Regions from separate parts of the Cohnella hongkongensis genome, predicted to be linked through region 2. Evidence: riboswitches for the same ligand, from Rfam matches in the RefSeq annotation. Region 2 holds a riboswitch; each other region holds the start of a gene.
What was found. A riboswitch is a leader RNA that binds a small molecule or an ion and turns the genes downstream of it on or off. The one in region 2 is predicted to bind cyclic di-AMP.
Positions count from the first base shown of each region.

Region 1 (9,711 bases), on a different contig from region 2:
ATGAAAACGTTCTCCGTTCAAATCCGCTTCGTGCAGAGAGGCCGTGATAAATTTCGCCCTGCCGGCCGCGATATGCTCCGCATTCTTTTTTTCGGCGATGCGGATCATACTGTCCGATTGATCGATGGCCGTGACGCTGCCATCGGTCAAGCTTCCGCAAATCAGGGAAACCGCCGTTCCATGCCCGCAGCCGATCTCAAGCACGCGATCGGACGGGGCGATCGCAAGCGCATCAACGGCCCATTTTACCCGATCGGGGAGGGTCGCCGCCATCATCAGGCCCCTCGTTCGATAGACGCACGGTCCGACAGAATCTCTTGAAGCCGAAGCAAATTCCGAATCCAATTGTCCTGATGGCATTCTCTTTCGGATTCAGGGACAGAGGTATGATTGAGGCATAACCAAGTGCCGTCGCCATGCGGAGTAAGCGTGATCTCGACCCATGAAGACCCCGGAGGGTGAATGGCGCTATCTACCCACCCCCATGTGAAAACGATCCGCTCGAACGGTTCGATCGCCTTGAACGTTCCGACGATCTTGTCGCGTCCGTTCATGTCGATCCGAATTTCGCCTCTCTCCTCCGGTTCCACCGTCGCTTGCTTCCCCAGCCATTGACAAAGCTTGCCGGCCTCCGTGAAATAAGAAAAGACGGTGCCCGGCTTTGCCTCGATGAACATTTTACGCTCAACGATTCTATTGCTCATGATCCTTCCCCCTCTCTTCGGCTTCGGCCAGATGCTTCAGCATGCCGAGATGATCGTCCCAGAATTGCCCCAAATACTGCTGTAAACTCTCAAAGCCCTCCTTCCGCAAGTAATAGATTCTGCTGTTCTTCCGCTTCTCAACCCCGACAAGCTTCGCCTCCAATAGCACCTTCAAATGCTGGGACACGGCGGAAGCGCTGATCTCGAACAAGGAGGACAGATCGCCTGCCGTCCGCTTGCCGTGCTTAAGAATTTCCAGCATCCTTCTTCGTTTCGGGTCGCCAAGCGCAATAAAAATGTGATTGATCATGGAGCAATTTTAGCAAAAACTTAATTTAGTGTAAACTGAAATAGTGACGATTCGCCTATTTGATCCCCAGATGCTCGCGCAAAGTCGTGCCTGCATACTCTCTTCTGAACAGTCCTCTGTCGGCCAGTCTCGGCACCAGCTCATCGAGAAACAGCTCCAAGGAACGAATCGAACCGCCCGGCAGGGCAATTACGCCGTCCATGGCGCCGGCCTCGAACCTGGCGACGATCTCCTGCAGCACATCCTCGACCGTTCCGGCCGCCACCCAGTGCGCAGAACCGATCACCTCCGGCCGCGACAGCAGCTCCTCCACGGTCGGCTGCCGCTCCTCGATCAGCCTGCGCAGCAGATCGGCATGGGTCCGGCTGCGCACGGGCCGAGCGGGATCGGGCAGCAAATCGGCCGTAACGCGCCGATCCGGCGGCAATCCTTCGAGATCGAGGCCGAGGATCGACCGGACGGATGCGAGCCGCCGCTCCATGCTCAGATGGGCATGCGCCTCCCGGTACATCATCTGCGCCTCGCTTCTCGTGTCGGCCAGGAAAAAATACAGCCCCGGCAGCACCCGCACCGCGTCCGGAGAGCGTCCGTGCGCTTGGGCCCGATTCTGCAGATCCCGGCGCAATTCTATGCCCGAAGCCATGTCGGGCGTCGACGCGAAAATCGCGTCCGCTACCGAAGCGGCGAAGCTCCGGCCCGAATCCGACGCTCCCGCCTGAAACAGCGGCGGCGTCCCCGCCGGGTGAGCAGGCACGTTAAGCGGACCCTGGACGCTGAAATATTCGCCGTTATGGCGGATCGAAGCAACCCTTTTGCCGGAAGCGGCTTGATCCGGCGCGCGGCCGGCAAGCGCCTCGTACGGATAGCTGTCCCAGAGCTTGCGCACGATGTCGGTGAACTCCGCCGCTTTCGCATATCTTTCTTCGGACGAAGGCATCGGGGAATCGGTAAAATTTTCGGAGCCGTCGATGGAGGTGACGATATTCCATGCGGCGCGCCCATTGCTGAGCCAGTGTAAGGACTGGATCTGCCGGGCGACCACGAACGGAGGATTAAACGTGGTGGACGCGGTCGTCACCAGCCCGATTCGTTCCGTCTCGCGGGCAATCGAAGCCAGCATCACCGTCGGGTCGAGACTGGCAAAGCGGGGAGAATACTCCTCCCCCTCTGCGTGAAGATAAAGGGCGTCCGGCTTGAACACGAAATCCAGCCTCGCTTTCTCCGCCATTCTCGCCAGCTCGACATAAAAATCGCTGGAAAACTGCTTCTCGGCGCTCTCTTCGCTTTTTCCTTTCCGCCAAGTGGCGGATAAGGACAATCCGATGCAAAGCTGTCTTGTTTCGCGCAACTTCCCTCAACCTCTCTTTTTATCTTATAATCGATAATGATTCTCATTATTGATTAGTAGTTTAGCAAGGGGAGAGGAAAATAGGAATGCACAATTTGCCAACCGATCATGCATCATTATTGAACGGAGAAAATTGACGAGCGAGCCTTCCCGCTGCCGATTCCGGCGTTGGATTGACGTATTCCGTGGGAGACACGCCGAATTTCTTCTTAAATATTCTGCTGGCCCGGCGCGCTTCCGCTCTCCCGGTGCTTGCAGCCTGTCAGAATCTGGTCCATGACGCTTAGAAACAATTGCTTCACGCGAAGCCTTCCGATTCCGTCAAGCGTGCGCGCGCTCTGATGAAGCACCGACAGCAGCTCCGTTACCCGCGGATTGGCCGCCGGCTCCAGCAGGAAATGACGGTCGCATTCCCGGCTGCCCCCGGCTTCGTCAAAGCTGTAAAGAACGGTGTAATACTCGTATTCGGACGGGCTGGTTACCTGAGCGTCAAGCCGCATGCCCGGAGCCGCATGAAACACCGATCCCTGCTGCAGCTCGTACACCGTTCCGTCCACGCTCATCATCGCTTCTCCGCGAACGACGAAAAGAAAGCCGTGCTTGACCGTTCGGAACTCGCGCAGTACGCTTTTCGGCTGGAACACCAAACGGTAAACCTCTTTGATCTCATAGGAGCCGCCGGCATAAATGTCGGCCAGCTTGTCCGCGCTCGTCATCGCCTGCACCTTCTTCCCCTCATCGCTGTCCTCGGCTTTTTATTTTCAATATACAATAATGCCCGAATAATGTCCTCCAGGAAGCGAATCGGCAAATACGACCGCCATTCCTTAACAAGACTTAAGAACTGCCGGCGACGGGTTATGCTATATTTACGTTATAAAGCACAATAAGCACGCAGGTGATGGGAATGTCTTCAAGCACGACGATTTTACTGGTAGACGACGAGAAAGAAATCATTAAGCTGATGGAGATTTATCTCCATAACGAAGGGTACAAGCTGCTGAAAGCCGGCGACGGCTTGACCGCGCTGGAGCTGATGGACGCCAATCCGGTGGACCTGGTCATCCTGGACGTCATGATGCCGCATCTGAACGGGATCGAGACCTGCATCAAAATCCGCGAACGGTACGACGTGCCGGTTATTTTCCTGTCCGCCAAAAGCCAGGACATCGATAAAATCTCCGGCCTTAGCATCGGGGCGGACGATTACGTCACGAAGCCGTTTAATCCGCTCGAACTAATGGCGCGCGTGAAGTCCCAGCTGCGCCGCTACAACCGGTTCAAGCGCCAGCTGAACCAAGACGGCAGCGTCATCGAGATCGAAGATCTGGTCATCAACTTCATCAATTATACGGTCATGGTGGACGGCAAGGAGGTCAAGCTGACGCCGCGAGAATTCGCCATCCTGCGGCTGCTGGCCGTCCATCGCGGCGCAGTGCTGAGCATGGACACGATCTACGAGAAAGTCTGGAACGAGCCGTTCATGGAATCCAAAAACACCGTAATGGTCCATATCCGCAAAATTCGGGAGAAAATCGAGAAGGACCCGCAAAATCCCCGGTTGATTAAAACGGTGTGGGGAATCGGCTACAAGATGGAATCGACCACATGAGCATGAAGGGGGGCCTGCAGATTGAACGTCAAATGGATGCACTCGCTTCGATGGAGGCTGCTTTTCTATAGTTTGGCCAGCGCCGGGATGACAGCCGCCGCGCTGTACGCCGCCAATTTTCTCGTTGCTCTGCTGCTGCAATCCGCGCTTCGCGCGCCCTTCGCCTTTGTGATCCATACCGTCGGCTCTCTGCCCGTCTTCATTGCGGCCGGAATCGCTCTGTACGTCTCCGCCTTTTTCCTGCTCAGCCACGGAACGATCCGCAGGCTGGAGAATCTGTACCGCTCTTTGCGGCGCATGGAGGAGGGCAGCTTCGAGGTGCAGACCCCGCCCCGCTCCGCCGACGAGATCGGCCGCCTTCAGGAGCTCGCCGGACGGTTAAGCGGACAGCTTAGCCGCGATCTGAAGCGAATTGCCGCCGGCCTTCAGGAGATCGCCGACGGCAACTTCGAGCGTCCGATCGAGACGATGGACGCTTCCGGCGAGCTCGCCGAGGTGGCCCGCAGCATCAACGCGATGGCCGCCAAGCTGCACCGCTCCATTCTCGACGAGCGCTATGCCGAGCAGACGAAAAACGATCTTATTACAGGCGTCTCCCACGACTTGCGAACGCCGCTCACCTCGATCCTCGGCTTCCTGGAGGTCATTCATCAGGACCGCTACCGGGACGAGGTGGAGCTTCGCCACTACACGGACATCGCCTACAATAAGGCGCTCAGCCTCAAGAAGCTGATCGACGATCTGTTCGAGTATACGCGGATCAACAACGGCATGCCTCTGAGCGCTGCAGATTTGGATCTGGTCGGCTTCGTTCGGCAGTTGGCCGAGGAGTTCGTTCCGCAGCTGGAGGAGGCCGGCATGATCTGCAGAATCGATGCCGAAGTCGAGACGCTTCCCCTCTCGGCAGACGGCGACCTGCTCGTTCGCAGCTTCGGCAATCTGATCGCCAACGCGATCCGGTACGGCCGGCCGGCCCCCTATATCGACATCGCCGTCCGCCGCTCCGACGAGGAGGCGATCGTGGAGATCGCCAACTACGGGAACCCGATCCCCGAGCGGGATCTGCCGTTCATCTTCGACCGGTTTTACCGGGTGGAGCGCTCCCGTTCCCAGGAAACCGGCGGAACCGGCCTTGGCCTCGCCATTACGAAGAGCATTATCGAAGTCCACGGCGGCACGATCGACGTGTCCAGCAGCCCGGACAAAACGGTATTTACGACCCGGCTGCCGCTGTAGTCGAACCCTCTCACGACTCAAAGATTTTTTGCGCCGACGTCTTTACTTTTGGCCCGAACTGGCTTACTATGTAATCGATAAATTCATATTCATCGCTTAATCCTCTTTTATAGAGGAGCGGGGGAACCAAAGAAGCGGCAGCGCTTCAGGGGTGAATTCTCTCTGAATCCGGAGAGAACGGGGACTCTCAGACCCGAATCCGACAGCTAACCTCGTCAGCGTCATTGAGAGAGAGCCTTCATACATCTTTGGTTTGTCGTTAAGGTAACTACAACCGAAGCTTGGTAGCGGACTTCTCTGCTCCAGGCTTCTTTTCTTGTGTATTTTAAAACTTATGAACCCCGGCGCTTCCCGGAAAAGGAGTATGTTCGATGACTAGCGGCGAGAAAATCATGGTATGCATGGATCACGGTTCCCATGGCGAAAGGCTGATCGGGCGCGGCGGCAAGCTGGCCGGTCTGCTGCGGTGTCCGCTGTATGTGCTGAGCGTGATTCCCGTTCGCTCGGAGACGCTCGATCCGGAGAGGGAGAAGGAATTGGCGATATGGCGGGCCCGATGCCAGGAGCTCGGAGCGACGTTCATCGTCAAATCGCGCAAAAATCGAAAAACGGCCGAGGTGATCGCGGAGGCGGCCAGGGAGCATCGCATTACGCAGCTGATTCTCGGACAGACAGGCCAGACGCGCCTTCAGGAAATGATGCACGGCTCCCTCGTTCACGAGCTGATCAACCGGGTCGGAGAAGTCGACGTGCACGTCGTGTGCGACCGTTCCGGCAGCGCGCACTGATCTGTCATCGGATTGCCCGACAGCAGGCCGGCGCGGTACGAAAACAGGGGAGACCGGACGGCCGCAAGCCGCCCGATCTCCCCTTCCGTCGCCCGCAAACGCCGCTTACGGCCGTCCGTTCTCCGGGGAGGGCGCCCCTTCTTCCTTCTTCCTCAGCGCCTTTTCCCAGTCGTCACGAACGCTTTTTCCCCACAGCTTGACGCCGCTGCGGTAGGCGGCGCGGCCGTTCAGATGCCCGGCAACCGGCGAGGTCAGAAATACGAACAGAATGCCGAGCAGCAGCTTGGCGCTGACATGCCCCTCGAAAAGCGCAAAATACAGAAACGCGCCGGCCAGTACGCACAGCACGCCCAATGTGGCGCTCTTGGTCGCGGCATGCGAGCGCAAGTAGACGTCGGGCATCCGCACCAGGCCGAAGGCGCCCAGCAGGCAGAAGATTACGCCGATCAGAACGGCCAGCACCACGGCGTATTCAACGATCGCTGTCAGCGTCTCCACGTTCCATCACCACTCCCCGTTCGATATATCTTGCAAAGCCGACCGTCCCGATAAAGGTCAGAATGCCGATCACCAAAATCAAATCCAGATAAACCTGAGTCCGCTGCAGCAGGCTGAACACCGCCGCCATCGCCAGCATATGGATACCGATCGTATCAAGCGCCGCGATCCGGTCCGCCGGAGAGGGACCTTTCAGCAAGCGATACAAGCAGGCAAGCATCCCTGCGGCTAGAAGAATCAGACTGAACTGCAGCAAATAACCGATCATGCATGCCTCACCTCCAATATCGCCCGTTCAAAAGAATGCTTGATCTGCTCCGCCAATTCCTCCGCATCCTCGATGTCCATCGCATGGATAAACAGCGTCCGGCTGTCTCTGGACACCTCCAGCGTCAACGTGCCCGGAGTCAGACAAATCAGGCATGCGAGAATCGTAACCTCCCAGTCCGATTGGAGCTCCGTCCGAAAGGTAAAGATGCCTGGCCGCATGTTCAGCCGGGGCGATACGACGTGCTTGGCGACAGCATAACCGGAAACGAATAATTCCTTCATAAAGAGCAGCAGAAGCTTCGCGATCGCCCACAGCTTTTTGACATAGAGAGGCTGGTGAAAAAAACGGCGAAAAGCGATCAGAATGAGAAGCCCCATCGCATAGCCGACGATAAAGCCCGCCGCCGTCCAATCATTATTCAAAAACATCCAGGTGATGGACAACAACGCATTGAGCAGCAGTTGAAAAGCCATAGGCCACTATCCTTTCATGACAGCATCGATATAGACGGCAGCATTTCCAAGCACCTCGCTTGCCTGCCTGACCCAACCGTAAACCCATTCTCCGCCCAGTCCCATGGCCGCAAGCAGCCCGAACATGGCCAGCGCTGCGGCCGACATGCCGGTCACGGACCGACGAGTCGAGCCCGATTCGTTCCGGTCAGCCCCGGCCTCTTTTTCCGTCCCCCAGAACGCCATCCGAAAAATGCGCAGCAGCGAATAAAGGACAAAGAAGCTGGAGGCCAGTCCGATCCCGAACAACGCGTACGCCTCCTCCTCCATTCCGCTGCGCAGCAGCAGCAGCTTGCCCGGAAAGCCGCTAAGAGGCGGAATGCCTACCAGAGCCAGCATCGTGCCGAAGAACAGCCAGCCCAGAAGCGGATGGCGCTGGATCAAGGCGCCCATCTCCTGCAGCCGCTCGGTGCCGGATGCCGCAATGAGCCAGCCCGCGAGAACGAACAGCAACGTTTTGGCCAGCATGTCGTGCAGCAGGTAGAAAACGACCCCGTCCCAGGCGTGCGCGGCGCCCAGCGACAAGCCGAAAGCGACAAACCCCACGCCGATAATGACGTTGTAATTAATAATGCGCGGCACGTCCCGATAGGCCGACGCCCCGATGCTGCCGAGAATCATCGTCGCGGCGGCCATGCCCCCGATCCATGCCTGCGTCACTGGAGAATCATGGTAAAAGATGAGGCTGAACGTGCGAATAATCGCATACAGCCCGACCTTGGTCAGCAAGCCCCCGAACAGGGCGCGCACGGCTGCGGGCGGCGCGCTGTACGAGCCGGGCAGCCAGAAGAACAGGAACAGGCCCGCCTTCAAGGAAAAAACGAGCAGCAGAAGGACGGCGATGACGTCCAGCATGCCGTTCTGCCCGACCTCGGCTACGCGCTGCGACAGATGCGCCATATTCAGCGTGCCGAGCATGCCGTACAGATAGGCCATCGCCGCGACGAACAAAGCCGACGACAGAATGTTGGCCATCATGTACTTCAGCGTCTCTCTCAGCTGGCGCTTCGTGCCGCCCAACACCATCATGGCATAGGAAGCGATCAGCATCACTTCGAAGCAGACGAACAGATTAAACAGATCTCCGGTCAGGAAGGACCCGTAGATGCCGACGAGCAGAAACTGGAACAACGGGTAGACGTACATCCGTTCCCGCTGCTCGTCGATCGTCCGAAACATGAACCATAAGCAGAAGGCGCTGATGACGGACGTCGTGAAGACGAGCAAGCCGCTCAGCATGTCCGCCACGAAAACGATGCCGTAAGGCGGCGCCCACCCGCCCAGATGAAGCGTCTGAATGCCGCTGCGATCGATCTGCAGCAGCAGCAGGATGGCGGCGGCCAAGTTAAGCAGCACGCCGATAAAGGCGATCGTCCGCTGAGCGGCCAGCCTGTTGGGCAGGAAAACGAGAATAATGGCCGTCAGCAGCGGGATGAGCAGCGGAAGTACGACGCTATTGTTCATGGTCCGACTCCCCCTTCATCTCTTCCATATCGTCGGTGCCCAGCGATTGATAGGCCCGGTAAGCAAGCACGAACAAAAAAGCGGTGACGCCGAAGCTGATGACGATGGAAGTCAAAATCAGCGCCTGCGGCAGAGGATCGGTGAAGGCGGTTTTGCCGTCCTCCATAATCGGAGCCGCCCCCTGTTTTAGTCGAGCCATCGTCATTAACAGCAAATGAACGCAGTGCGACAGCACAATCGTGCCGAGAATGATGCGAAATACGGTTTTCGACAGCATGAGATAGACCGCCACCGCAAACAGCAGGCCAATGGCCAGCGCCGTAATCAGCTCCATTACCGATCCTCCTCCTTCCCGATCGTCAAAATAATCGTCATCGTCACGCCGACGACGGACAAGTATACGCCGAGATCGAACAGCACCGCCGTAGCCAGCTCCGTATCTCCGAGCAGCGGCAGGTCAAAGTGATCGAACGTGTGACTCAAAAACGGAACGTCGAACAAGAAGGAGCCGACGCCGGTCAACACGGCAATAAGCAGGCCTGCAGTCGTCAGCAGGCGGAATTGGATCGGCAGCACCTTGCGGATGACGTCCAATCCGAAGGCGATCGCCAGCAGCACGAGCGCCGCCGAGGTCATCAGCGCGCCAATAAATCCGCCGCCCGGGTTGTTGTGTCCGGCCAGGAACAGATAAAGCGAGAAGGCGACGATAATGAACACGACGACCTTGGACACCGTCTTCAGGATCACATCGTTGCTTCGATAGTCCGGGATGCCGACCGGGGGCAGCCGCCCTTCCTTCGCTCCCCCCTGTCCCGTCCGTTCCGCAAGCCGCAGTCGGATCATCGAGTAGATGCCCAGCGAGGCAATGCCCAGCACGGTAATTTCCAGCAGCGTATCGAAGCCGCGAAAATCGACCAGGATGACGTTGACCATATTTTTTCCGCCACCGAGGCGGTAGCTTTCGTTAA
Region 1 is NZ_JBHSEP010000001.1:670,809-680,519, forward strand. Features, by position in the region: gene ACFO3S_RS03035 (class I SAM-dependent methyltransferase) at 1-276, opposite strand, end outside; gene ACFO3S_RS03040 (SRPBCC family protein) at 276-704, opposite strand; gene ACFO3S_RS03045 (ArsR/SmtB family transcription factor) at 694-1,014, opposite strand; gene ACFO3S_RS03050 (NtaA/DmoA family FMN-dependent monooxygenase) at 1,070-2,362, opposite strand; gene ACFO3S_RS03055 (AraC family ligand binding domain-containing protein) at 2,572-3,078, opposite strand; gene ACFO3S_RS03060 (response regulator transcription factor) at 3,270-3,974, shown strand; gene ACFO3S_RS03065 (sensor histidine kinase) at 3,996-5,210, shown strand; cyclic di-AMP (ydaO/yuaA leader) riboswitch at 5,294-5,446, shown strand; gene ACFO3S_RS03070 (universal stress protein) at 5,582-5,998, shown strand; gene mnhG (monovalent cation/H(+) antiporter subunit G) at 6,104-6,487, opposite strand; gene ACFO3S_RS03080 (Na(+)/H(+) antiporter subunit F1) at 6,471-6,764, opposite strand; gene ACFO3S_RS03085 (Na+/H+ antiporter subunit E) at 6,761-7,240, opposite strand; gene ACFO3S_RS03090 (Na+/H+ antiporter subunit D) at 7,247-8,743, opposite strand; gene ACFO3S_RS03095 (Na(+)/H(+) antiporter subunit C) at 8,733-9,077, opposite strand; gene ACFO3S_RS03100 (Na+/H+ antiporter subunit A) at 9,077-9,711, opposite strand, start outside.
Region 1: linked by a shared signal. The riboswitch ahead of ACFO3S_RS03070 (universal stress protein) and the one ahead of ACFO3S_RS23635 (KamA family radical SAM protein) in region 2 are both predicted to bind cyclic di-AMP.

Region 2 (9,711 bases):
CACTCTCGGATATACGGCCCTGAGCGGAGCTTCGAGAGCGCCGCTTCGCCCCTCGATCATAAATCGGTAGAAGCTTCGCTCCCAGTCGCGGCGATCCAGCCTGTAGCCGACTTTCTCCGGGACGATCGCACCCGACGCGTCCAGCATGGCGTTCACAGGCGGACGGTCGGCCAGCTTCTCGATCCGGTTCGTCAGCTCTAACAATTTAATGTCATTAATAATTGGCAGTCCCGGTAACGGAAATTCATAATCGGCGCGGCGAACGACGGCGATTTCCCGTCCGTCGGAAGTGACGGTCAGCCGATCCGGCAGCGCGATCGGCTGCGCAAGCAGCAGTATACCGAACATCCATGTCCAAGCCAAGCGGATCCCCCGATTCGACTTATCTACGCGGTAGCGTGTCTGCGGCGCCCGAACCGGCGCACGCTATTTACGTTGCGCGAAATCCGCCGTCCTTATGCCACATAATCGATCCCCCGTTCGCCGAAAATAAAGAACGACCAACTACGGATACGAAAGGGGGAAGACGAGAGCATGTTCCAATGGAAAAGACAGTTCCTATGGCGACGAATCGCCCTGGCCGGCATCGCGTTCGGTCTGTCTGCGGGAGGCTCCTTGCCCGTCAGCGCGAAGCCGCCGGCTTCCGAACCGTCCACCATCGAGCTCGTCGTGCGCGCCAGCCGAACGGCCGACATGTACAGCTCGCTGACGATCGCCAGTCCGTCCCTGTCGGCCCGCGTCGCTCAAGCGGAGCGCATCGCCGGCGAGCGTGCGGATGATTATCCGGACCTCGAAGTGACGGTGCGTAAGTCCAGCGGCCGCAAAAGCGTATACCGCCTGGAACGAACGGGACAGCTGTGGGACGAGACGTCCTCGAGCAGGCTGCGGCTTCCGGCCGATGCGTCCGACCGCCTGCTCGGCTATGCCGAAACGCTGCGGAGGCACCACTACGGCAAGCTGATGACCTGGCGGGAAGCCCGTCAGGTGGTGACGCGTAAAAGCAGATTCACGATTACCGATCTGGAGACCGGCCTCAGCTTTCGCGTGCAGCGCCGAGCCGGCAGCAGCCACGCCGACGTACAGCCGGTTACGAAGGAGGATTCGAAGCTAATGAAGCGGATCTACGGAGGAACATGGAGCTGGGAACGCAGAGCGATCGTCGTGACGAAAGGGGGAGAGCGAATAGCCGCTTCCATGAACGGCATGCCCCATGGCGGGGACGGCATTCCGGGCAACGGCTTTAAGGGGCATTTCTGCGTGCACTTTCTCGGCAGCACGTCGCACCGCTCCGACACGCCCGATCCGGCGCATCAGCTGATGGTATACAAGGCAAGCGGAGAGCTTCGCCGCTACTTCGACTCCGCCTCCCCGCATGAGCTGACGACCAGCTTCGTCGAGGCGATGAACCGGAAGGACGGCGATATGCTCCGCCTGCTCTGGCCGGAAGCGGCTAACGAGCGCATGGAGGCACTGAATCGGCTGCTCGACCGGCTGGAATCGATCCGCATCGAGCGCCGCCGGATGCCGCTGTCGGACGAGCCGGACGATCAGCTGTCCGCGGCAGTCGAGCTGCCCGTTCTCGTTCGGACGAAGGAACGGGGAGCGGTTCGCGCGAAGCTGCGCTTCGAGGTCGTAAGAAGCTCCGCCGGCTTGCCCTGGCGCATCGTCGGGCTGACCTCCGATCATTCCAGCTTGATTCCGTAAAGCTTGCCGCCCCGGGAAGCGACGACGGCATAATCGTTAAACACGGCCGGAGAAGCTTCGATGTTCGCCCCGATCGCGAGGCTCCCCCGTACTTTGCCCTCTCTCGCCGAGACGACGGAGACGACGCCGGCGGAGTCGGCCTGAATCAAGTAGGCGCGGCCGGAAGCGTCGTAGACGTCGGCCGGCGACGACCAGGCGTAGCGCTTCATCGGCAGCCGCCACGTTTCTTTGCCGGTTTTTTTGTCCAGCGCGACCATAAGTCCGGCTCCAAGCGTGCCGTACCGCGCAAGCGTAAATACGACGAGATCGGATATCTCTCCTTTGCCGACAACGGGAGTCGCCAGCATGCCGCCGTTCACGGGGCGGTCTCCGACGACGGAGAGGCATTCGTATTTCGCCTGCCACACGACTTTGCCGGTCAGGCCGTTAATTTTGCGCAAATAGGCAAAGCCTTTGCTCCCCTGCTTGTCGACCTCCGTTCCCGTGTATAAAAACGGCACGCCCTCCTCGACCTCGACGACGATCGTCGCATCCGTATCGTCCAAAGGCGGAAGCGCCCATGCCGGCTCGTTCGTCCGCACGTTCATGGCCACCAGGCTGCCGCCGTTGTCGGCGAAGTAAGCCAGATCGCCGTAAGCGGCGACGGAGTTCTCGATGCCCGGATAGCCGTTGCCGGCGATTTTATATCTGAATTTATGGATCACCGGCTTGATCGAGAGCGCTGCCCGCTTCGGATCGAACGCGGTGTTCAGCTGGATGCGATAAAACAAGCCGTTCTCCCCGCCCACCGTCAGCGTATCGTCGAGCCGGTTGAACAGGGCGGAGCTGTCGAAGGCCCCCCACTTCCGGTAGGCGAACGAATCGATGCCGTTCACGCGCAGCAGCCTTTTCTGGTCGGTCAGGCTGTACAGATTGAACCCGATCGTCCCGTTCTCCGGAACCCCCTCGCCCACGTACAGCAGCGGATAACCGCGGGGGTCGACGGACACGCTGCCTTTTAACGGATTTCCGACCTTGATCGGGCTTCTCGTCTCCTCCCCCGTCTCCAGCTCCAGGAAATAGACGTAGCCGTCCAGCGACGCATAGATCACTTCCGTAAAATCCGGCTTGGTGCGGAATTTCGCCTTCACGTTCATGGTGCGAAGCACCTCCGGCTTCCATCTGACGATCGCCGGCTGTCCCGTCCACCCGGCGCCGCCTCCCCACGAGCTGCTTCTCGTCCGCTTTTCCCACGCGATCTTGGGCCGGTAGGTCCGCATCTGCACCGTGCCGAAGGAGGGTCGGCTTCGCTCTCCGCCGCCGCGGAAAGTGAGCACGCCCTCCACGTCCGTATAAGTGTCGGGAAACGCTCGGGAGCCGGCGAGCTTGCCGCTCCATTGCCCGTTCTGAACGCCGTTCGCTTCCGCGATTCCCTGCCCCGCAAGCAGCGTCGCAAGGAGAAATATGACCGCTGCGCTCCCTCTTCCCATCCCCGTTCCAGCCTCCCCTGTCTCGCAATGAATAGATTTTACCTTCCGGGGCAGGAGAAGCATGTCAAACGGTCAAACGGGAAAACGAGGAACCTTTGTCGGAATCGGTTGAATGCGCGGCGGAACGGGCGAAAAAAGGACCGTCCGGCAAGCTGTCGAAGGCGCTGTCGCCCGGCTTGCGAGACGGTCCTATACTCTTTGAAAGGCGGGCTGCGTCAGCTCGGCACTTCCGCCCTTCTTTCCCGCTTGCGGGGAACGTCGGGCAGCTCGTTCACGGAGACGACCTCCTTCGTCCGCTTGGCCGGCTTCTTCCAGTAGCGCTCGCTTCCCGGAAGATCGTCGAACCAGGCAGCGTCGTCGGGACAATCCAGCACCATGAACTTCCCGTAGTTCCCTTCGCGGGACTGGTGATACTTCAGATACGCCTTGCCGTTCTCGATGGCCAAAATCTCGATCTTGCCCGACGTATGGCTCATCGACAGGCGCACCCTCTTGCCGAGTCCGGAAGTGCGGGCCTTCGCCTTCTCGACGATGTCGTAAACCTTGGCCAGCGGCAGCACGAAATCGTTGTTGCCCGCTACCGGACGGTTGATAAAAAAGTAATACGGCGTCACGCCGGCCCAGCTGAGCCGGTCGAGCAGCTCGCCGAGCACCTCCGGATCGTCGTTGATGCCCCGCAGCACCGGGGTCTGGTTGACGACGATCGCTCCGGCGTCGTGAAGCGCCTGGAAGCCCTTGACCGCTTGCGGCGTAATCTCGCGCGGATGGTTGATATGAGCCATTACGTAAATTCTCTTCTCCGCGCTGGAAAACTCGCGAATCGTCGCCAGCAGCTCCTCGTCCTCGTAGATGCGCATCGGATTAAAGACCGGGATCTTCGATCCGAGCCGAATAATCTGGACATGATCGATCTCGCGCAATCTATGCAATATCGCGCGCAGTTTAGGCGTCGCGAGAATGAGGCTGTCGCCGCCGGTAAGCAGCACGTTGCTGATCTCCGGGTGGTTGGCGATATATTGCAGGCCCGGCTCGATGTCCGACGTCGCCTCCTTGACGTCGTTGCGGAACAGTCTCTTGCGGAAGCAGTAGCGGCAATACGCGCCGCACACCTCGGAAACGATCAGCAGCGCGGTCGACGAATACTTGTGCTGGCAGCCCTTGACGACGTAGTTCGTATCCTCGTCCGAGGCGTCCCAGCGCCCGTATTCCTCCAGCTCGCCCTCGTTCGGAATGACCAGCTTGCGGATCGGATCGTTCGGATCCTCCCAATCGATCAGTCCCAGATAATAGTCGTTCACGCGGAACACGAACTTTTCCGTAATTTCCTTTAGCTTCTCACGCTGTTCCTCGGGGATGTGAGAGATTTTTCCGATATCGGTGATATACTTTGGTTGCGCCATTCGGCATTCCTCCTCCACGTATATTCAGTCGAATTCGAGAACGAATCCGTTCCAAGCCCCGCTTTGCCCTCCTTCCGTCCGAAGACAAAAAATAGCCCCGCGCGCAGCAGACCATCCCCTACTGCGAACAAGGGCCTATAGAGACAGAAAAAGACCCTCAACGGGTCAAAAGAATGCGCAGCTTATCCTGCCCATGACAATCCGACCCATCCAGTGCAGACGAGGTTAGCTGACGGGCTCGGGATAGATGGTTCCCTACATTCGCCATGAATGATTCGCCCCAAAAGAATGGTTCCCCCGCTTTCCGGAATATTCCGGAAACTAAGCTTAAAATAACTATAAAATAATCCTTTCGCCCTGTCAACCGCCGGAAAAGCCCGGATGCGATTGTAAGGCGGGTTTCGCGTCGGTTACAATGGAAGAAACAAGGAGGAAGACTCGATGCACAATGCCCGTAAACTTTCGGACACGCTCAAGGCTCTGATCGACCGGAAAGTCGTTCTGTTTCTGGTCGTCATTCTGCTGATCGGTCTGAACATTTTCATTCTGGAGAAAATCTCGTACGTCTTTCATCCGTTCAAGGTCGTTTTGGAGACCGTTTTTCTGCCCTTCCTTCTGACGGGAGTCGTCTATTACCTGCTCACCCCGATCGTCGACTACCTGGAGAAGCAGAAAGTGAAGCGCGTCTATTCGATCGTCGCGCTTTATCTCGTCATTATCGCCGTTCTGACGCTTACCGTCATGAAAGTCGTGCCGATGCTCAGCCAGCAAATTTCGAGTCTGATCACCCAGTTCCCGACCTACACCCAGAACGCTCAATTAAAGTTCGAGGAGCTGATCGGCAACGAGTACTTCAATCAGCTGCAAGAGATGATCGGCATCGATACCGCCAAGCTGGCAGACGATTTCTCCACGAGAGCGTCCGCGATTCTGAACAACGCCTGGTCCGGAATCGGAAGCCTCGTCGGCAAAATTACGGAAACGGTGCTGGCGATCATCACCGTGCCCTTTATCCTGTTCTATCTGCTCAAGGATCGCAAGAAGCTCGCTCCGTTCGTGCTCGGATTCGTGCCGACCCGGCTGAGAAACCGCTCCTTCGGCGTCATGCTCGAGATGAACCATCAGATCAGCTCGTATATCCGCGGCCAGATTATCGTCAGCGCCTGCATCGGCGTGCTGCTTTATATCGGGTATCTCATTATCGGTCTCGATTACTCTCTCGTGCTCGCCGTCATCGCCGCTTGCACGAGCATCGTGCCTTATCTCGGACCGGCGATCGCAATTACGCCGGCGTTGATCGTCGCCCTGATGACCTCGCCGATCATGCTCGTGAAGATGATCGTCATCTGGACGATCGTTCAGCTGATCGAGGGCAAATTCATTTCTCCCCAGATTATGGGAAAAACGATGCGCGTCCACCCGATTACGATTATCTTCGTCATTATCGCGGCCGGCAATCTGTTCGGCATCATCGGCATCATTCTGGCCGTTCCGGGCTACGCCATTCTGAAGGTGATCTTCACCCATCTGTTTCGCTGGTTCAAGCGCCGCACGGGGCTGTACGAGGAGGAGCTGCCGCCCGGCGCGGCGGAAGCGCCAAGCCGCCCCGAGAGCTGACGGACGCCTCTTAGGGCGGAATACCCGAAATGTGCCAAGGCGCTGAGGAGGCAACCCCTCCCCACCGCCTTTTTTCCGCTGTGCAATATGCAATGTCAAGCAAACGATTTCGACGTCCGGCAGACGGGGCCGTTTGGGCCGCGCCGCTTACGCATGCTGATATTGGGCATGATGAAGCCTGCTGTAGATGCCGCCCGAGGCGATCAGCTCGCGGTGGCTGCCCTGCTCGGCGACTCCGCTCTCGTCCACGACGACGATCCGGTCCGCATTCCTGATCGTCGCCAGTCTGTGGGCGATGACAAGCGTCGTTCGGCCGACGGACAGCTCGGACAGCGACTGCTGAATCGCCGCCTCGGTCTCGGTATCGAGCGCCGACGTCGCTTCGTCGAGGATGAGAATCGGCGGATTCTTCAGGAACATCCGCGCGATCGCCATTCGCTGCTTCTGCCCGCCCGAAAGCTTGACGCCGCGCTCTCCGATAATCGTGTCCATCCCTTCCGGCAGCTGCTTGATCATCTCCTCGAGCGAGGCTCTCCGGGCCGCCTCCCAGATCTGCTCGTCGGTTGCCTTCAGATCGCCGTAGGCGATATTCTCGCGGATCGAGCCCGAGAACAGAAATACGTCCTGCTGCACGATGCCGATGTTCTTCCTCAACGACTTCAGCGTCAAATCCCGAACGTCCATTCCGTCCACCGTAATCCGTCCTCCGGTCACTTCGTAGAAGCGCGGCAGCAGGCTGCAGATCGTCGTTTTGCCGGCTCCCGAGGGACCGACGAACGCAATCGTCTCTCCCGCCCGAATATTCAGGGAGATTCCCTTCAGCACGTCCCGGCCTTCCTCGTAGCCAAACGACACGTTCTCGAAGCGGATGTCTCCGCGCAGCGACTCGACCTCGACGGCGTCCTTGGCGTCGACGATGTCCGGCTCCGTGTCGATAATCTCGACGTAGCGCTTGAATCCGGCGATGCCCTTCGGATAGCTCTCGATGACGGCGTTGATCTTCTCGATCGGCCGGAAGAAAATGTTCGACAGCAGCAGGAACGCCATAAACTCCCCCAGCACGATTCTGCCGTCGATAAAAAACCATGCGCCGCATACCATGACGAATATCGTAATGAGACGCATCAGCATGTAAGTGACCGAGATGCTCTTCGCCATCGTCTTGTAGGCGAGCAGCTTCGTCTCGCGGAAGTTGCGGTTGTCGGCCGCGAACAGCTTCTTCTCGTGCTCCTCGTTGGCGAACGACTGCACGACGCGAATGCCGCCGACATTCTCCTCGATCCGGGCGTTAAAGCTGCCGACATTGCCGAACAGCCTCCGGTACGTACTCGTCATCCGGCCGCCGAACACGATAATCAGCCAAGCCATAATCGGGATGATGATGAACGTAAGCAGCGCCAGCTCCAGATTGATGTAGGCCATCAGCGTGAAGGAGCCCGCCAGCGTCATGATCGCGATGAAGATATCCTCCGGCCCGTGATGGGCAAGCTCTCCGATGTCGTTCAGATCGTTCGTCACCCGGCCGACGAGATGCCCGGTCTTATAGTTGTCGAAGAATCGGAACGACAGCTTCTGAATGTGATCGAACATTTTTGTGCGCATATCGGTCTCGATGTTAATGCCCAGCATATGGCCCCAATAGGTGACGATATAGTTCAGCAGGGTGTTCAGCGCGTAGACCGCGAGCAGACCGACGCTCGCCAGCACGATCATCTGCCAGTTGCCGCTGGGCAGCAGATCGTCGACGAACGCTCTGACCGCCAGCGGAAAGCCGAGCTCCAGCAGGCCGGCGACGACTGCGCAAGAGAAATCGAGAATAAATAAGCCTTTGTAAGGCTGATAGTAGGAAAAAAACCTGCGAATCATCGTTAACCGTTCTCCTCTCCTCCGTCGGCCGGATCTCGCGAAGCCGGACTGCTGCCGATCTCCTGAAGATCGAAGAGATGGATATACTCCTCGATGACCTGATCCAGCGCCTTCAATTCCCCGGACAGCGTCGGCCGGATCGTCTCGAATTCCGGCTCGGTCAGCTGTCTGGCGAGCGTAGCCCGCTTAAGCTTTAATTGTTCCAGAAACAGAAGAATCCGGCCCCTTCTGAACGTCTGCGCGCCGCCGGAATCTCGCCCGCCGTGAAACCCGCGAGAGCTTTGCGGCCCGTGGGGCCCTCCTCGGCGACCGCTGCGGCCCTCTCCTTCCCGATGTCCCATTCTCATTTTTTCGCCTCTTTTCCGTATACAAACGTATACATATCGCTCTGTATACAAGTGTATACAATAATCAAAGCAACGTCAACCCTATGATAAAGGACATGCTTCTTCCGGCTTTGCGTCGCCGGAAGGGCATGCCCTGATCGGATCGAAACGGTCCGGAAGCTACTGTCCGAACTTTCCTTTTCTGACTTTGTTCACGTCGTACATGTTCACCGTCGTGCTGATGACGTAGTCGGGAGGAGTCTGGCCTCTGCTGTTGCGGTGCCCTTCAATATGCTCGGGGCTCTTCTCCCAGCTCTTCCAAGCCTCCTCCGACTCCCAGCGGATGATGACGAGAACTTCTTCCGTCTCCTTCGACCGCTTGTTCGTCGCAACGGTTATGTCGATCAGCCCTTCCCGCTCGTCGAGAATGCCCTCCCGACTGAACCTCTCGACGACTTTGTCGGCGCTGCCCTTCTGCACGACAATCGTCCTCGTTTGTATAAGCATATCTGCCGTCGCCCTCCTTCGTATTTCTTATTGAACCGCCTGAGCCGCCTCTTTAACCATTTCCATCTCCGTATTCAGGCCGCCGCCGGACAAGTACCAGTAGTTCGGGCTCAGGTAGACGATTTTGCCGTTTTGGTAGGCGTTCGTCTTCTTCACCAGATCGTTCTCGATGACTTCCTTCGCCGGAGAAGAGCCTTCGCCGCTGACGACCGCGTCTCGATCGACGACGAAGAGGACGTCCGGATTTTTCTCCGCGATGAACTCGTTGGAAATGCTGTTGCCGTGCGTATCGACTTTAATGCTCTCGTCGACGGCCGCAAATCCGTATACGTCGTGAATGTTGCCGAAGCGCGAGCCGGGCCCGTAAGCGCTGATTTTGCCGCCGGTCGTCAGGACGATCAAAGCGTTGCCGGCTTCGGCCGCCTTGTCTTTCAGGTCGGCCACCGCCGCGTCGTACTCCTCGAGAGCCGCGGCCACCTCGGCTTCCTTGCCGAAAATTTGTCCGATCACGTTCACATTGTTTTTGAAAGAGTCCATATAATTGCTGGCGTCGATCGACATCTGGATCGTCGGAGCGATCTTGTTCAGCTCTTCGTAAGCTTCGCCGGTTCTGCCGCCGATGAAGATGACGTCGGGCTTCAGCTTGTTCAGCTTCTCGAAGTCCGGCTCGAACAGCGTGCCCGCGTCCTCGTACTTCGCGTCTTCGTACTGGGACAGGTTGCCCGGGATCGACGCTTTCGGCAGAGCCAGCACTTCGATGCCCAGCTTGTCGAGCGAATCAAGCGCGCCGTAATCGAATACGACGACCTTCTCCGGATTCGT
Region 2 is NZ_JBHSEP010000024.1:43,143-52,853, reverse strand. Features, by position in the region: gene ACFO3S_RS23650 (VanW family protein) at 1-363, opposite strand, end outside; gene ACFO3S_RS23645 (hypothetical protein) at 535-1,704, shown strand; gene ACFO3S_RS23640 (outer membrane protein assembly factor BamB family protein) at 1,683-3,173, opposite strand; gene ACFO3S_RS23635 (KamA family radical SAM protein) at 3,389-4,573, opposite strand; cyclic di-AMP (ydaO/yuaA leader) riboswitch at 4,772-4,911, opposite strand; gene ACFO3S_RS23630 (AI-2E family transporter) at 5,015-6,190, shown strand; gene ACFO3S_RS23625 (ABC transporter ATP-binding protein) at 6,338-8,056, opposite strand; gene ACFO3S_RS23620 (hypothetical protein) at 8,059-8,403, opposite strand; gene ACFO3S_RS23615 (antibiotic biosynthesis monooxygenase) at 8,563-8,889, opposite strand; gene ACFO3S_RS23610 (siderophore ABC transporter substrate-binding protein) at 8,917-9,711, opposite strand, start outside.

Region 3 (9,711 bases), on a different contig from region 2:
GCTTGCGCGGTAAATAAGAATTACCTTTCATGTCTAAGTTTGTTCTCCTTTCGCATCCATGCTTGGACATCTGACAATGATGTTTGTCGCACGGCTGGCATTCGTCACCATTTTGTCACCGCTTTTAAGGTTACTCTATTTTCGCTTATAATGGAACTGCTTATTTAATATTATAACTTATGCGCGTTGCGCATAAGAGAAGAGAGGCCGATATGCTTGAAGATATGCGCTTATTCGCGACGATCGTGGAGCAGACCAGCTTGAACAAGGCGGCGGAAAGATTGAACCTGTCCCAGCCGGCGCTGTCGCGCCGCCTGGCTCGGCTTGAGGCCGAGCTGGAGGTCGACTTGTTCCGCCGAATCGGCAAAAGGCTGGAGCTGACCGCGGCCGGACAGGTTACCTACGAATTCGCGCTGGAGCTCAGGCGGTTTCACGGCAGCTATTTGCAGAAGCTGAACGCTTACAAATCGCCGGAAGCCCACGTCGCTACCATCGGAGCCAGCCTGACGACGCTTCAGACGACGCTCCCCGATCTCGTGAAGGCGATGACCGAGAAGCATCCCAATCTGGAGATTAAGGCGGTAACCGGCAAATCGCACGAAATCGCCGAGTTGGTCAAGGAGCGCAAAGTCGACTTCGGCATTGTCGCCTCATCCGTAATCGAAGATCCGGCCATTACCAGTGTGCCCCTATTCGACGACCATCTTATCCTCGTGCTGCCCAAGAACCATATTATATTAGAAAGAACGCACATCGAAATGAACGATCTGCAGAACTTGCCGATGATTCTGTTCGCACACGGAACGTGGTACCGGACGCTGACCGACGAATTATTAAAAAAATATCACGTAAAGCCCGACGTCCGCATGGAAATCGACTCTTTCGAAGCGATTATCCGGCTGCTCTCCGCTTGCCGGGCGGGGACGCTGCTTCCCAAATCCTACCTGCGGGAGCAGGTTCTGATCGACAACGACCTGTATCTGGTACGCATTAAGGAGCTTGAGGAGACGAAGCGAACGACGTTTCTGATTCATGGAGATCCGGCCTGGATCGCTCCTTCGACCCGGTTTCTCATCGAGGAGACGACCGCCTACTTCAACCGGGAATCGCCGCGGCGCAAGCCTTCTTAGAAAATTCTCAGAAAGATCGGCTTCCTGATCTTGCCGGTTTTATCCCGCGACGGGCTGTGATACCTTTTACAGCAAGTCGGGGTCTCGCAGGCCCCTCAGGAGGAGATCGCATGAATCATCGTTGGAAAAAACTCGGCGCAGCATCCGCGGCGCTGGCCCTCGGCGCAACAATCGCGCTGCCGTCGCTGACCGCTCACGCGTCCGCATCCTATAAGGCGAAGGATTCCGATACGTTCTGGAAGCTGTCCAGACAAATGAACATTCCGTTGCAGCAGTTGATGGAAGCCAATCCGACGGTCGATCCGCTGAACATCTACGCGGGGCTGAAGCTGACGATTCCCGGCGCCGCGAAGATTGCCCCTCTCCAGCAATCGGTCCAGACCGCTTCCGGGCAAGCGATCGAGTATTCCAAGGTGCTCGACGTCAAGGCAAGCGCCTACTCGGCTTCGGCCGAAGAGAACGGGAAGTGGGGCGCCGTCGACTACTTCGGCAATCCGCTTAAGCTGGGCACGGTCGCCGTCGATCCGTCGGTCATTCCTTTCGGCACCCGGCTTTACATTACCGGCTACAATTTCGCGGGCCTGCCGACTGGCGGCATGATTGCCACCGCTTCCGATGCCGGAGGCGCCATCAAGGGCAACCGGATCGACATCTTCGTTCCGGGCTCCCGCTCCTTCGTATCCGGCTTCGGCATTCAGAACGTCAAGGTGTACGTGTTAAAATAGGCAGGCTCAGTTCGCTTTCTTCTCGGGAAGATGAAGCAGTTCCGTCAGCGCGACCGGTTCGTAGTCGTTGGCGCGCAGCCAATCGATGATTCTCGGGAGCGCTTCGACCGTCCCCGCCAGACTTTGGCCGCTTCCTCCGCCGGCATGCATCAGGATGACGGAGCCGGGTCTGACTGCGCGGGTGACGTTGCGGAACACCTGGTCGGCGCTAATTTGCCGCCAGTCCGACGAGTCGACATCCCAATTGACGAACGTGTATCCTCGCTTCTTGGCCCACTCCAGCTGGCTCGGCACAATTTCCCCGTAAGGCGGACGCACAAGTCTCGGTCTGAACCCTACCGTACTTGCGATCACCTGCTCGGCCCGCATAATCTGGTCCTGCACCTTCGCCAGGGACAGCCTCGAGAAATCCGGATGGTTGTAGGAGTGGTTGCCGATATCGTGCCCTTCCCGATGAATACGCTTGACCAGCTCCGGGTACTTCCGCGCACGGGTGCCGACGACGAAGAAGCTGGCCCGAACGTCCTTCCTCTTCAAAATATCCAGCACCTTCGGCGTGTAACGGGGATCGGGAACGTCGTCGAACGTCAAGGAGACTTTGCGGGCCTCGCGCGAGGCCGACAGAACAAACACGCCTTCGTATCGGCGCTCCCATTCGGACCAATGCGTGCCGGACGGCTTCGCTTTCCCGTCGGCTACCGGCAGGCCGCCCCACAACGTTAAAAAGGTGACGGCGCTCGCCAGCACCATCACCGCTCTTCCCAGTCGCGACCTCTTCATCGCCATTCCTCCATCCCGCTCGTCATAGCTTTAGCCTGAGCGAACGGGATGCTTTTCATTCACCGGAATGAAAAGACTCCTGACACTCCTCGATCTGATCGTTCGTACCGATCAGCACCATGACGTCCTCCTTCGACAGCACATCCTTGGCGGCGGGAGCGATAATAATTCCCCCCGGCTTGTTAATCGCCACGATGCTGCAGCCGAACTTGCCGCGCAGGTCGACATCCGCCAGAGATTTGCCCGACCAGCACTGCGGCACCGCCAGCTCCGCGATCGTATATTTCTGCGACAGCTCAATGTAATCGAGCAGGTTCGGCGAGACGAGCTGGTGGGCGACGCGGACGCCCATGTCCCGCTCCGGATAGATGATCCGGTCGACGCCCATTCTCTCCAGCACCCGCCCGTGCAGATCGGATACCGCCTTGGCCACGACCTTCTTCACCCCAAGCTCCTTCAGCAGAATCGTCGCCAGAATGCTCGCCTGGATATCGTCTCCAATCGCCACGACGCCGCAGTCGAAATTCCGCGCCCCGATCGAACGAAGCACATCCTCCTCCGTCGCGTCCGCCATGACCGTATGCGTCAGCATGCCGGACATCTCCTGCACCTTCTCCTCGTCCCGGTCGACGCCGAGCACCTCGTAGCCCAGTCGGATCAGCTCCCGGCCCAGGCTGGAGCCGAAGCGGCCCAGTCCGATGATGACGAACTGATTTAATTTCATCCTTCTCCGTCCTCTACCCGATGATGATTTTGCCTTCCGCGTGACGATAAAGCGGCCGACCCGGCTTCGGTCCCAAAGCGTAGGTCAAGGTGAGCGGCCCCAATCGGCCGATAAACATCAGAACGATAATTGTCAGCTTGCCCGCCAGGCTCAAGCTGTCGGTCAGCCCCATGGACAGTCCGACGGTGCCGAACGCCGACGTCGCCTCGAATAAAATTTTCAGAAAGCTGGCATCCTCCGTCGTAGCGAGCACCAGCGTCCCGGTCAGCACGATGCCGATGCAGAACAGCGTTACGGTAATCGCCTTGTATACTCTCTCCTGGGCCAGCCGCAGACGGAACAGCACGACGTCCTCCTTGCCGCGCATCATCGCCAGCACCGCGCCGACGAGCACGGCGAACGTCGTCGTCTTGATGCCTCCGCCCGTCGAGCCGGGAGAAGCCCCGATAAACATCAGAATGACGATGAAAAATTGGGTCGCTTGGCGCAGTTCGGCAATTTCTACCGTCGAGACCCCGCCCGAGCGGGTCGTGACCGACTGGAACAGCGCGGACATCGCTTTGTAAGCAAACGGCTCGTCTCCGATTGTGCGCGAATTCGTGAACTCGAAGATCAGAATGACGATCGCTCCGACGGCGACCAGCGCGGCGGAGACGCTCAGCACGACTTTGGTGTGCAGCGAGAACTTGCGCTTGTGCCGGTAATCGAACAAATCCGCCAGCACGATAAAGCCGAAGCCGCCAAGAACGATGAGAGCCATCGAGACGACGTTCATGTAGACGTCTTCGGAATAGCCGATAAAGCTGTTGCCCTCTGCGGACAGATCGAAGCCCGCATTGTTGAAGATGGAGATCGCATGGAAAACGCCGTGATAGACCGCTTGACCGAACGGCATGTCGAAAGCGAAGCGGATCGTGTACAGCACCGCTCCGGCCAGCTCCAGCGCCAGCGCATAGAAGATCACCTTGCGTACGAGACGGACAAGTCCTTCGATGCTGCCCTGGTTAAGCGACTCCTGCAAAATCAGTCTTTCCTTGAGCGAAATCCGCCTTCTTAAGATGAGCGCAAACAGCGTGGCCATCGTCATGAAGCCGACGCCCCCGACCTGGATCAGCAGAAGAATCACCCAGTGGCCGAAGACGGAGAAGTGGGCGCCCGTATCGAACAGAACGAGGCCGGTCACGCACGTTGCGGAGGTTGCCGTAAACAGGGCGTCGACGAACGACAGCGGCTCCCGGCTCGCGGAAGCGATCGGCAGCATCAGCAGCAGCGCCCCGGTCAAAATAATCAAACTAAAACCGAGAAGCATCATCCTCGGAGGAAAAGCATATAACCAGCGCACCGCTTTTTTGAACACAATGATCCACCTCGACCCGTATCCCGCTGCTGCTTTCTGAATCACCAAAAAAGCACTGGAACCCCAGTGCCCTTCATGCACGCGATTCCTGTTCGTCTAACGCCTACGAGGTTAGCTGTCGGGTTCGGGCTCGAACAGGCTGCCCTATCCGCCGCGGTCTGTCGCGGTTTGGAATTCACCCCTGGACGCTCGAATACAATGAACCTGTACCCCGCGATCCGTATTGGGTCCCCCGTTTTCCGTCCTAGGAAATTCGGCCGATTTATTCCGGATAAAAAACGTACCCCCGCATTATAGCCCTTACGCTGAGCGGGAACAACGTCAAAAAGGGGGCAATCCGGCTCGTTTAGGCGGTTTAACGGATAGTTCTTCGAGAGTTTTGGCTTCGGACAGTCATTATCGTTCGGTTTGCTTTCATTTTCATTGAAAATGCGAGATACTTAATGAAAAAAAACGGCAGCTTCAAGCGCGAAGCCGTTGAATACGTTATCTTTGAATTTTACTGCTGGCGAGGAGAGAAACCGCATGATCGAAAATCGACCGACGCCGCTGGACAAACGTTGGGTTTGGACGGCTGCGATCGGGCTGGCGCTGTTTTTGCTCATTCAAGTCTTCCCGATAACGGGGCAGCTTTTCACGACGAATGCCTCCGCCGTGCTGACGAGAGCCGAAGCGGAGCGGAAGGCGATCGAATGGGCGAACGAGAAATTCGGCATTGAAGCTGCGGACGTGAGCAAGACGACGGTAACGCATATGACCGACAGCAAGGCGAACGGCTACTTGTCCAAGCATGGCCTGACCGCCTCGTACGACAAGCTGTGGGCGGCGGCGGCTCCGACGGACGTGTACGTCGTCGAGCTGACGATCAGCGGGTCCCCGGGCGCGCTGGCCGTCTCCGTCCATATGGAGTCGGGCAGCCTGGTCGCTTGGCGGCATTTGGGGGCTGACTTCGACGCCGGCTCCGCGAGCCGCGAGGAAGAGACGCGGCCTGCAGCCGAGCAAGCCGCCGCCGCGCTGCGGTACGCCGAGTGGTACGGCATTCGCGCGAACGACTGGGAATGGACCGGCGAATCCTTCGGCGATCGCGGCTTCGAGTATGTGTCCCGCTTATCCGCGATCGAGGAGGCCGAGCTCCGGCTGCGCGTCGATCTGCCCCCGTCGTTCCGTCCGGCGGACTCCGCGATTCCCGAATGGCAGGGAGGCGCAGTCGCGTATCGGGTCGATCTGCCGGCCTCCTTCGTCCGGTATATGGAGGACCAGGAGCGGTTGGCCGGCCATTTGTCGGTATTCGGGTTCATTTTGCCCCAGTTGCTGCTATTCATCCTTGCGATTGTCTACACGGGGACTCACGGCGGATATACCTCCTACCGAAGAGGCATTTTTCTTGCGACCGTCTTTTTTGCGCTGTATGCAGCCTTAACGTTTAACATGATCCCCGGATTGCGGGCTGGAACCTGGGAGTCTGGAGTCAGCGTGGGCGATCGGGTTAATCTGACCGTCAGCCTCGTCACTTATGCGGCAATGGCGCTGCTGACCTACTTCTCGGCCGTCGGCGGGGACGGTTTGTGGAAGTCGATGGGAAGGCCGCTCTGGCCGAGGTGGCGGGAGTCCGGCTACGGGGAGGCGGTGCTGAAGAGCATGAAGGAGGGCTACTTCCTCGCTTTTATTCTGCTGGGCGCCCAATCCGTCATTCTTCTTCTGCTGGAGAAAACGCTCGGCGCGTTCGCCTCGTCGGACGCCACGCAGTCGATGTATAACATGAGCCTTCCGCTGCTTCTGCCGCTGCTGGCCTGGTGCGCGGGCATATCGGAGGAGCTGCAGAGCCGGCTGTTCGGCATCGGAGTGTTCCGCAGCTGGTTCGTCGGTCTTGCCCGCAAGTGGACGGGGAGGGAGCCGTCCCGCAGATCAGCCGTCGTTCTGACGACGCTCGCCATCGTTCCCCCCGGACTGTTCTGGGCGCTCGGGCATGTCGGCTACGCGGTTTATCCGGTCTACACTCGCATCATTGAGCTTGTACTCCTGTCCTTCCTGTTCGGCTGGTTCATGCTGCGATTCGGATTAATGGCCGTCATTTTCGCTCATGTCACGCTGGATGCGATTCTGATGGGCATGCAGATGATGTTCGACGGCCTGCCCGGCAATTTTGCCGGCGGCGTATTCAGCCTTCTGTCCCCCGCTCTTGTAGGCTGGGTCATATGGCGCCTCCACCGGGCTGCCCGGGCGCGAGCCTGAATCGCCCGCCCCTTCCGTCAGGCGAGCGCGCCGCCTTCGCGAATCGGCGCGGATCGGCTAGACGCGCTCGCGCGCCGCGGACAGCTTCTTCCGAATGAGCGGCATCAGCTCGCCCGCCAGCCAGAACACGAGCTTGGCTGCGAGAAGGCCTGCGAGAACGTCCGCGAGGACGTGCTGCTTAATGAACAAGGTGGACGCGATAATGGTGGCGCCGACGAGGGCGACGACCGTTCTCGCGCCCCCGCCCAGAACCCGGGCGCCGTAAATCATCAAGGCGCTGGTCAGCACATGAACGCTCGGAAAGCAGTTATAAGGCCGATCGTTGGCGTAGATGAACAGGACGAGCCGGTCGAACAGGCTGTCGGGCGTCACCTCGGGCCGGGGAACGGTCGTCTGGAAAAGCAGGAACACAAGGTTCGACAGCAGCAGTCCAAGGCACAAGGCCAGCAGCGTGCGGTAATATTCATGCCGGTCTTGCCGGAGAATCAGGATGAAGACGACAATCAGAAACGGGTACCAGATCGCATAGGGAAGAACGAACGCCGGAATATACGGCAGCATCCGATCCGCATCGGTCACGAGCGACTGAACGTTGCTGTTTGGCCGGTTTTGCAGGACGTACAGAACGTTGATGGCGGGAATGATCAGAAGCGCGAGGAGAGGCTTCCATGCTTTCCAGCCTTGCTGCGACGCTTTGGCGGCTTCGACCGGAATCATCAAGCCCTCGTTGCGCAGCTATCCGGCTCCGCGCGCAGCAATCTCCGCAAGTTGGCGCGAGTGGAGACGAGCTGGACGGACGTCAGCTTCGTCTTGCTCCGCTCGCTCCTGCCCAGACCGTTCGGGTGCAGGAAGCGCAGAAGCAGCTTCAAATACAGCGTCGTAATCCGTTCGAACGCCTTAGAGGGCAGCGCCCTCTGCTCGAAGCCGAGGCCGTGCGTAAGCCCCCGGTGCAGCAGCGTCACGCCGATGAGCGCCTTGACGTCGGCCAGCTCCGGTGCGCGATCGAGCGTCCAGGCCAGCTCCTTGAGCGAAGCTCTGATAAGGCGAGCCGTCCGGATTGCGGCCCGGTCCGCCCCGTGCTCCCGCGTCAACTCCAGCACCATCCGATTGTTCAGATGAAGCTCGCCGATCCGATCCCCCTTCTCGACTCTCGTGCCGTCCTGACAGACGAAGGCGGTCCCCTTATATTTCTTCACCAGCACCTTGCACATGCCCGCCTCCAGCGTACATTCGCTCGTCAGCGCCATCAGTCGGCCGACCCCCGCTTCCCAGGCCATCCAAACCTTCTGACGCGCCCTCCCTCCGGTTTTCCGGCCAGGCAGCGCCACCCCTCCGGTCATGCCGGAGCCGTGTACGATGCCCGTCTTCCATGTGGACTGTTCCATCTTCGTTCATCCCGCTTTCGTATTCGATAATTGACGTATTGGATGGGCCGCCTTCGCGCTTCGATTTCATTGTATCGCTCCGCAGGCCCCGTCTCCCATCGTTTCGCGTCGGGTTGTAAACCTGTCTTTCGTCCAGCGCGATCTAGACCGAGGTCTTGGCGGGACCTGGCCGTTCCTCCCGAAAGCGGGCCAAGCAAAAACGCCTCGGCGTCCTCTAGACGCAGAAGCGCGTTTTTGCCGGAGGGTTGATTCAGAAAAGGATTGCGAATGTTATACTTTCACAAAAAAAGCTGCCCCCGGCTTGCGGAGACAACCTTCTTCCATTATCGATAGAGGGATGACGATGCGGACTCGGGATCATTCTGCGTGCAGAGCCTCCAAAATGCGCCGGGCCAGCGACTCTCCGATCGACACCGCGCGGAAATCCTCTACGGAAGCTTCCTTGATCGCTTTCAACGAGCCGAAGTGGCTCAGCAGCTGCTTTCTCCGCTTCTCCCCGATGCCCGGTATGGCGTCCAGCCGGGAAGCGATCATCGATTTGGCCCGCTTCTCGCGGTGGAACGTAATCGCAAAGCGGTGAACCTCGTCCTGGATTCGCTGCAGCAAGTAAAACTCCTGGCTGTCGCGCGGCAGCGGGACGACCTCCGGCGGATCGCCTACGAGCAGTTGGGAGGTGCGGTGCTTCTCATCCTTCGCCAAGCCGCAGACGGGAACGTCAAGCCCGAGCTCGTTGACGAGAACGTCCAGCGCCGCCGCGATGTGGCCCTTGCCCCCGTCGACGACGATCAGATCCGGCAGCCGCAAGCCTTCCTTCAGCACGCGCTCGTAACGGCGCCGGACGACTTCCCTCATCGATTCGTAGTCGTCCGGTCCCTGCACCGTTTTGACGTTATATTTGCGGTACTCCTTTTTATCGGGCTTGCCGTCGGTGAATACGACCATCGCGGACACCGCGGCCGCCCCCTGGATGTTCGAGTTGTCGAACGCCTCGATGCGCGACGCGCTCGGGATGCCGAGCCAATTGGCCAGTCCTTCCGCCGCTTTGGCCGTACGCGACTCGTCCCGCTCGATCAGCCTGAACTTCTCCTCCAGCGCGACCCGGGAATTGTCGCAGGCCATCGCGACAAGCTGCCGCTTCGAACCCCGGCGGGGAATCGCCACTTTGATTTTCAGCCAGCGGCGCAGCGACTCCCCGACCTCCGCCGCTTCTCCATCTTCGACCGCTTCGCCGGCCTCCCCCGCCGTCTCGCCGTAGCCTTCCTTCGCCTCGGCGACTTGATCCATCCGGGCGGGGGCGGTCTCAGCCTCGCTCTGCCCTTCCTCCGGCGGCGGCGGAAGCAGCACCTCGCGCGGCAGTGCCGGATTATCGCTGTAATAC
Region 3 is NZ_JBHSEP010000001.1:448,662-458,372, forward strand. Features, by position in the region: gene ACFO3S_RS02010 (succinate dehydrogenase cytochrome b558 subunit) at 1-31, opposite strand, end outside; gene ACFO3S_RS02015 (LysR substrate-binding domain-containing protein) at 213-1,130, shown strand; gene ACFO3S_RS02020 (3D domain-containing protein) at 1,241-1,855, shown strand; gene ACFO3S_RS02025 (polysaccharide deacetylase family protein) at 1,862-2,635, opposite strand; gene ACFO3S_RS02030 (potassium channel family protein) at 2,691-3,359, opposite strand; gene ACFO3S_RS02035 (TrkH family potassium uptake protein) at 3,373-4,671, opposite strand; cyclic di-AMP (ydaO/yuaA leader) riboswitch at 4,802-4,985, opposite strand; gene ACFO3S_RS02040 (hypothetical protein) at 5,242-6,948, shown strand; gene ACFO3S_RS02045 (phosphatase PAP2 family protein) at 7,006-7,665, opposite strand; gene ACFO3S_RS02050 (YkoP family protein) at 7,665-8,333, opposite strand; gene uvrC (excinuclease ABC subunit UvrC) at 8,691-9,711, opposite strand, start outside.
Region 3: linked by a shared signal. The riboswitch ahead of ACFO3S_RS02035 (TrkH family potassium uptake protein) and the one ahead of ACFO3S_RS23635 (KamA family radical SAM protein) in region 2 are both predicted to bind cyclic di-AMP.